Regions from separate parts of the Leifsonia sp. Y862 genome, predicted to be linked through region 2. Evidence: predicted binding sites of a transcription regulator. Region 2 holds the regulator's gene; the other holds the start of a gene.
The links. The regulator HrcA, encoded in region 2, represses chaperone genes, less so after heat shock. The targets are predictions, from matches to a motif close to TTNGCACTCGNNNNNNNCGAGTGCNAA.
Positions count from the first base shown of each region.

Region 1: the regulator HrcA is predicted to act here: its motif matches at 1,798-1,824, upstream of groES (co-chaperone GroES).

Region 1 covers NZ_JBYHFR010000001.1:1,848,134-1,852,326, forward strand. The annotation lists gene AC25Z0_RS08720 (ABC transporter substrate-binding protein) at 1-310, opposite strand, end outside; gene rarD (EamA family transporter RarD) at 352-1,329, opposite strand; gene groES (co-chaperone GroES) at 1,424-1,720, opposite strand; gene AC25Z0_RS08735 (class I SAM-dependent methyltransferase) at 1,862-3,061, shown strand; gene AC25Z0_RS08740 (hypothetical protein) at 3,102-3,512, opposite strand; gene AC25Z0_RS08745 (DUF4190 domain-containing protein) at 3,626-4,193, opposite strand, start outside.
Region 2 covers NZ_JBYHFR010000001.1:768,648-772,840, forward strand. The annotation lists gene AC25Z0_RS03635 (HNH endonuclease signature motif containing protein) at 1-366, shown strand, start outside; gene AC25Z0_RS03640 (DUF4870 domain-containing protein) at 607-984, opposite strand; gene AC25Z0_RS03645 (DUF4870 domain-containing protein) at 1,225-1,677, opposite strand; gene hrcA (heat-inducible transcriptional repressor HrcA) at 1,891-2,913, shown strand; gene dnaJ (molecular chaperone DnaJ) at 2,961-4,070, shown strand; gene AC25Z0_RS03660 (16S rRNA (uracil(1498)-N(3))-methyltransferase) at 4,077-4,193, shown strand, end outside.

The DNA of each region.
Region 1 (4,193 bases), 1.1 Mb from region 2:
TGACGAGATCCCCGACCGAATTGCGGTGGATGATCTCGAGCGGTTGCCCGCGCACCCCGCCCTGCTCAGCGATTTCACGGGCGGCCAGCTGGGCTCCAGCGACCTGCGCGGCGCCGGATCCGGCAGCGTCGCCCGTCATCGGGAAGAGCGTTCCGATGCGGAGCACGCCGTCGCCGGATGGAACGACCCTGGCGGTCGCACTCGTCGGCGTTGGCGTCGGCGCCAACGGCTCTGACGAGCAGGCGGTCACAGCCAGCGGAATGACGACGGCAAGACCCAGGAGGGCGGCAACGGTGCGGCGAAGCATCATGGTCCTTTCGGTGGCTGGTGCATCCAGAGCGTATCGGCCGCTTAGACCGGTTCGAGCGATACGCGCCGCGGCGCGCGACCGGAGACGATCATGTCGATCGTCAGCACAATCAACGCGACCCAGACCAGAGCGAAACCGATGAGCCGTTCTGGCGGCATCTCTTCTCCCAGCACGAACACCCCAACCAGGAACTGCAGCACGGGAGCGATGTACTGGGTCAAGCCCAGGAAGGTGAGCGGCAGTCGGCTGGCCGCCGCTGCGAAGAAGAGGAGCGGAACCGCTGTCGCGACGCCCGCCGCAAGCAGTCCCATCGTGTGCCATGGAGAGATGGTGCCGATGGTCAACCCAGACAGCGCGGCGACGACGATGAGCTGGATGATGGCGATCGGAGCGAGCCACGCGGTCTCCAGCGTCAGGCCCGTCACGGCATCCACGTCGTTGCCGACGCGCTTCTTGATCAGGCCGTACGAGCCGAAGGAGAAGGCGAGGATCAGGGAAATCCAGGGCACGGAGCCGTAGCCGACGGTGAGAACGCCGACGGCGATCACGCTGATTCCCACCGCGATCCACTGCACCACGCGCAGGCGCTCCCTGAGCACGATGACGCCGAGGAAGATCGTGACGATCGGGTTGATGAAATAGCCGAGCGCGGCCTCAAGGACGTGCCCGCTGACCGCAGCGAAGACGTAGGTCTGCCAGTTGACATAGATGAGAGCACCGGCCAGCCCCATCGTCCACACGACCCGCGGCTTCGCGAACACCGCGGTGAGAGCTCCCCACTTGCGCGTGACTGTGATCAGCAGCGCACAGAAGACGAGCGAGAACAGCACGCGCCACGCGACGATCTCGAAGGCACCTGTCGGCACGAGCAGCAGAAAGTACAGCGGCAGCAGGCCCCACAACGCATACGCAGAGACCGCATAGGTCAGCCCCTTGCTCTGCTCACTCCTGGCCGGTCGGCCGGCGGCGGCGAGTGCGGCGGAGGGAGCGGCAGGGGTTTTGAGGGGGTCTGCGGACATCTGTCAATCCTAGGGTCGGCGATTCGCCTGCCGCGCACAAAAAAGTCGGGCCCCCGATGCTGTGCATCAGGGGCCCGACCAGAAAAGCGAGAAACTATCGAACGACCACTGCGAGGACGTCGCGTGCCGAGAGGACCAGCAGGTCTTCCCCACCGAACTTGACCTCGGTTCCGCCGTACTTGGAGTAGATGACCTTGTCGCCGACAGCGACGTCGAGCGGGATGCGGTTGCCGTTGTCGTCAATGCGGCCGGGGCCTACTGCAACGACTTCACCCTCCTGGGGCTTCTCCTTGGCAGTGTCAGGAATGACAAGACCTGAAGCAGTAGTCTGCTCTGCCTCGACCTGCTTGATGACGATGCGATCCTCGAGCGGCTTGATGGAGACCGACACGGTTGACCTCTTTCTTAACTAAGACATAAGGGTTGGCAGACTCACGTCGAGAGTGCTAATTCGAGTTTAGGGCGCATCTGGCACTCACGCAATGTGAGTGCCAGACAATGGCGGCACCGACATCGGTGCTACCGTGACGTAATGGATCGCTCAGAGCTCGTCGAGCTGTTATCACCAGAGGGCCTGCGTCTTCTTGACTCACTTCCCCCCTTCGAATCCAGCGCAGATGTCGTACGCCTGGTCGCCGACCTGCGCAAGGCAGGGCACTCCCCTGGGCTCGTCGCAGCCGTCCTCACTCAATCCAAATTGCGCGCGAAGGCGCAGGGCAAGTTCGGCGAGTTCGCGCAGCGCATGCTGTTCACCGAAGCCGGTCTCGAGCAGGCCACCCGGTTGCGCGTTGCCGCACTGCACGCCGGCCGATTCGCAGGGGCGGGCCTCCATCGAGTCGCCGACCTCGGGTGCGGAATCGGGGGCGACGCGATGGCGATGGCTGCCATGGACATCGCGGTGACCGCCGTCGACGCCGACGAAGTGACAGCGACCGTCGCGAGTTTCAACCTGGCGCCGTTCCCGCAGGCCCACGTCGAGCACGCTGACGCTGAGACGTTCGACCTCACCGGATTCGACGCTGCCTGGTTCGATCCGGCCAGGCGCACCTCCGGCCACAAGAACACGTCTCGCCTGACGAGACCGGAGGACTACTCGCCCTCCCTCGACTACGTGTTCGGCCTCGCGAAAACCCTCCCCATCGGCGTCAAGCTCGGACCAGGCCACGATCGCGACCTGATTCCAGCTGAGGCAGAAGCGCAGTGGATCTCGGTCGACGGGCAGCTCGTTGAAATGGGGCTGTGGTTCGGCGTACTGGCCAGGGAGGGCATCCGACGTTCCGCGCTCATCCTCACGCCTGGCGGCGTTGCGGAGATGACAGCGGATGCCGACGCAGACGACGTGGATGTCGCCGAATTGGGCCAGTACATTTACGAGCCGGATGGCGCGGTCATTCGCGCCAGGCTCATCGGAGACCTGGCCCGATCCGCTGACGCCGGCATGGTGAGCGATGGGATCGCCTACTTCACGTCTGACACCCTGATCGAATCACCGTTCGCCACGGCATTCCGCGTCATCGACGAGTTGCCGTTCGACGAAAAGAAGCTCAAGCAGGCACTCAAAGCCCGCGATATCGGCACCATCGAAATCAAGAAGCGCGGCGTCGACCTTGACCCGGCTGCCCTGCGGGTGCGGCTGAAGCCAACCGGAAGCGCCTCAGCCACGCTGATCATGACGAGGCGTGCTGGAAAGCGCGTTGCCTTGCTGGTGGAACGGGTGGCCAGCTCGGTATAGACCGAGGCGCGGCTCACGGCAGTGCAGGGCAGGGCCGCGGCTACACGCGGCCGGGGAAGACGGCGATGATCAGCACGATCCAGCCCGCTGCAACGACGACGCCAACGATGCCGGCGACCAAACCGAGCAGCCAGGTTCGCCCGGCCATCCGCTCAGTGCGCCGCCCGATGAGCGCGAGGATGATGGCAGCGAGTGAGACCAGGATGCCCCACATGCCGAACACCGCGATCACCAGGCCGAGCACGCCACAGACGACGGACGCGTTCGAGAGCTGTCGTCGCTCGGTGAGCGCCTGGATCTCCGAGTTCGTGTAGACGTACGGCACCCATTCGGTGGGGGCCGTCACCGTCGATTCGTAATCGAGCTGACCTTCAACCGGCGCTGGAGGACGGGTGAGATCCAGACTGAACTCATCCCTGGGCGCCCCAGACTCGCTCTGTTGCCCGTTCATTGACGCGACCTCCGGGTTTAAGCACAACGCACGCACGAGGCGGCGCTCGCGTAACGCAGGAGGGCTCCCCGAGTTCTGGCGCCCACCATCGAAACTACGGCCACACTGGCCGGCTAGTTATAGTACCGGTAGCCACCGGGGGGAATCGTCGCGATGACGATGGCCCAACCGATGATGCTGATCACGGCGATCGCCAGGCCTACGAATCCGGTGATGATTCCGGTCAGCCACATGGCCTTGGCCCGCGGCTCCTTTGACCTGCCGAGGAAGCCGAGCACGACGGCGGCGGCGGGAATGATCAGGCCGAGGATGCCGCCGATGATCGGCAGGAAGACGACGGGAAAGCCGAGCAGGCCGACGATTCCGGCGATCAGCGAGATGATGCTGAGCACCGGCTGCTTGGCGGCGGGTGTCCCGTATGGAGCGGCACCCGGTGCGCCGTAGCCTGGTGCACCGTATCCTGGCGGCGGCGGAGTCGGAGCACCGTATGAGGGTGGTGCGGCCGGGCCGCCGTATGGCGAGCCGGACTGCGGTGTCGATGAGCCGGATGGTGCAGACGGTTCGGACGGCGTGGAAGATGCGTTCGCTGCCGCGCGGGGATCTGCAGCGGCAGCGGATGCCGCAGTTGGCCTGTCGTCCAGCGGGTTGGGAATGTCGGGAACCTGCGGCGCATCCGGCCCC
Region 2 (4,193 bases):
AAGATCATCGAACTTGGGGTCACCGACCGGTGCTTCTCCGGCCAGCAGCGCCGTGCAATCACCCTCCGGGACGGCGGCTGCATCATCCCGGGCTGCCAGAGCCCGGCCGCGTGGGCCGAGATTCACCACGTCATCCCGGATGCGCTCGGCGGGCCCACCGAGGTGGGTAACGGAGTGACCCTGTGCTGGTTCCACCACCGAACGATTCACCGGTCGGGGTGGCAGATCCGGATGGTCGACGGGGTGCCGCAGGTGAAGGCCCCGATCTGGATGGACGGGCAGCAGCGGTGGCATGTGGCCACGAAGTCCCCGACCCGGATGGCAGACCAACTCGCCGATAGACGTGATCATCCGCAAACGGGCTGAACAGAACCGACCCGGCCGTGTCTGTATTGGTCCGAGACCCCACCCGGTTGAATGATCAGGACCCGCGTGAAGCATGCTCCTAGGGGGCCCGAGCGCGCACCGGGCGCACCGTGGGCCGCGAGCGCGCGTTCACGTTCTGCTCCGACATCCGCTCAACGAAAGAAGCCGCTCACCAGATCGTGACCTGGTGAGCGGCTTCTTCCGCGTGACCGCCGGTGCGGCCTCACACGAGAGTGCGAGCTAGCTGACGAACTTGATCGACAGCGGGTACACGTACGCCTCGCCCTTGTTGGCAGCGACTGCGGCCATGATGCTGAAGACAATCGTCACGACCCATACGGCGAAGACGATCAGGATGCCGATGAAGACGGCCGTCAAGATGGCGCCGATGATGTACGCGATCAGCATGGTGAGCTGGAAGTTCAATGCCGCAGCGGTGTGCTGGCGAATGAACGGGCCGCGATCCTTGAGGACCAGGTAACCGATCAGTGCGGGCAGCAGCTCGAAGAAGATTCCGCCGATGTGGATGAGCGTCGCCCAGAGCTTTTCGTCAGCCGGGCTGAGCTGGCTGGGAGACTGGTACGGGTTGGCGGGAGGGGGTGGAGGTGCATCAGACATGGTGTCTCCTTTGGCGCTGGGATCGTATGGCGCTGGATCGCGCACGGGGCGGGCAATGATGACGTGCAGTGAAACGCGGACATGCGGAAAACGCGGTGATGTCCAGTCAATACAGTACAGACAGAGCGAGACGCAATTGGGGACGAATACGCGTGTCTGGCGTGGCTACGTCATCCGCGGGCTCCGTGACCACTGTTTGGTCAAGCCCGTATTGGTCAAGCCCGTATTTGGTAAAGCCGGCTATCCGATGAAGCGGATGGCGTACGGGTAGCGATAGTGGTACCCATCCTTCGCCTTCATGAAGCCGAGGATGGAAAAGACGACACCGAGGATCCAGAGCACCCAGAACAACAGGCCGATGAACGAGATCAGGCCGAAGGTCACGACGGTCACGATGAAGCTGACGACGTAGATCACCACGTACCCGATCGACAGGGTGATCTGGAAGTTGAGTGCTTCCTTGGCTTCCACGTTGGTGAACGGACCGCGCTGTCTGAAGACAAGCCAGATGATGAGCGAGGGAAGGAACCCCAAAATACCGCCCAGATGAGCCAGGGACGCCCACTGCCGGTCGTCCATTGTCGACAGGGTGGTATTCGGGTTCGGCGGAACGTAAGACTGCCGGAAGCCGGGCGGCGGCTGTTCCTCGCCGTCTGGCGGTTCTGGGGGAGTCTGTGCATCCGGATCAGTCATGATCGCGCCTTTCAGACGATTGCACGCTCCAGGCGGTCATGCCAATCTCGCGCGCCGTTCTGTATGCCAACGCTACTGCGGTGAAACTCCGGTTGGCAATCAATGAAGGCACAGGTAGACGCGATATGATTGGCACTCAGTCAATGCGAGTGCTAACGCGAAGAGTATGCGAGCGCCGACGTGAACGCCGAGTGAAGAGGGGACTGTAACAGCATGGTTTCCGAACGCAGCCTTGAAGTCTTGCGCGTCATTGTTCAGGACTACGTCGCCTCCCGCGAGCCGGTCGGATCGAAATCGATCGTCGACAGGCACTCCTTTGGCGTCTCGGCCGCGACAATTCGCAATGACATGGCCCTGCTCGAAGAAGAAGAACTGATCGCCGCACCGCACACCTCGTCGGGGCGCATCCCCACCGACAAGGGATACCGGCTGTTCGTCGATCACCTCGCCAATGTGCGCCCGCTGACTCCAGCTGCGCGCCAGGCGATCGAAACCTTCCTCGGTCAGTCCTCCGACCTCGACGAGGTCCTGGCTCGCAGCGTGCGACTTTTGTCACAGCTGACGAAGCAGGTCGCCCTCGTGCAGTACCCGTCGCTGTCCCGCGCCCGCGTTCGCCACGTCGAACTCGTGCCGCTGACCGATCACCGAGTGTTGTCCGTGCTGATCACCGACTCCGGTCGGGTTGAACAGCGCGTCATCGACCTGCCCCGTGCTGTCGATGAGCAGCAGCTTGCCTCGATCCGTGCCCGGCTCAACCAGTCTGTCGGTGGGTCGACCATGACAGAGGCAGCCAAAACGCTGACGGATGCCGGCGACTTCGGCCCTGCCGTAGAAGCCGATCTGCTCGGCGTGATCGTGTCCACCCTCATCGAACAGGTCGGGGCGAACCGCCACGACCGCCTGGTGATGGCAGGAGCTGCGAACCTGGTGCGCACTGAGGAAGACTTCAGTGGCAGTATCTACCCCGTGCTCGAAGCGATTGAGGAGCAGGTTGTCCTGCTTCGCCTCTTCGGTGAGATGGTGGCCGACCAGCACGGTGTCTCGGTGAGCATCGGACGTGAGAATGCGTCATTCGGGCTGGGGGAGACATCCGTTCTCACCAGTGGATACACCTCAGCCGGCGGCGACCTGGCCAGGCTGGGTGTGCTCGGTCCGACTCGCATGGACTACTCGAACAACATGGCTGCGGTACGCGCTGTTGCCAGATACCTCTCCCGTCATCTCGGTGAGAACTAGCTTTTATATCCACTTTCCCGCACACAGATCAACAAGGAGAGCCGCTTTTGGCTGACCACTACGAAGTCCTGGGCGTTTCCAAAGACGCAACGATCGATGAGATCAAGAAGGCGTACCGTCGCCTTGCCAGGCAGCTCCACCCCGATGTGAATCCTGGTGCTGAAGCATCGGAACAGTTCAAACTCGTCACGCACGCCTACGACGTCCTGAGCGACCCGAAGCAGCGCCAGCAATATGACATGGGCGGCCAGGGCGGTGGCGGATTCGACGGCGGCAACTTCGGAAACTTCGGCGACATCTTCGAGACGTTCTTCGGTGGCGGCGGTGGCGGCGGCAGTCGCGGACCCCGCTCACGTCGTGAACGCGGCCAGGATGCACTCATCCGCGTCGAGGTTGACCTCGAAGAGGTCATCTTCGGCACGCACCGCGACCTCGAGGTCGACACGGCCATCGTCTGTGAGACCTGCAACGGCAGCTGCTGCCAGCCGGGCACGTCGCCCGTCACCTGCGACATCTGCCACGGCACCGGAAGCATCCAGCGCGCAGTGCGCTCCCTGCTCGGCAACGTGATGACGTCAAGCCCCTGTGGCACCTGCCGCGGCTACGGCACCATCATCGCAACGCCGTGCGTCACCTGCCAGGGACAGGGCCGTGTTCGCGCCCGTCGCACCGTGGCCGTCGACATCCCCGCCGGCGTCGACACCGGTCTCCGCCTGCAGATGCCAGGCAGTGGAGAGGCCGGCCCCGCTGGCGGCCCGAACGGTGACCTGTACCTCGAGATGAAGGTACGTCACCACGACATCTTCAGCCGCAACGGCGACGACCTGCTCTGCACGCTCGAAGTGCAAATGGCGGATGCCATCCTCGGCACGACCACGACGCTCAAGGGTCTCGACGGCGACATCGAGATCGACCTGAAGCCCGGCACCCAGAGCGCCGAGATCCTCACCATCAAGGACCGCGGCATCACCAAGCTGCGCGGCAGCGGCCGAGGAGACCTGAAGATCGGCATCCAGGTCGTCACCCCGACGAAGCTCGATCACAAGGAGAAGGAACTCATCCAGCAGTTCGCGGCCAGGCACAAGGGGCACGCCCCAGAGCTCAGCCAGTTCCAGCAGGGCCTGTTCTCCAAGCTGCGCGATCGCTTCCTCGGCTAGATCCTGATGGCCCATTTCTACCTGGACGAATCGCTGCGCCCTGAAGACTGTTCCGCCGGTGCCATTGTGCGCATCGGCGGCAGCGAAGCCAAGCACGCGGTGACGGTCAGCCGGGTTCGCCCC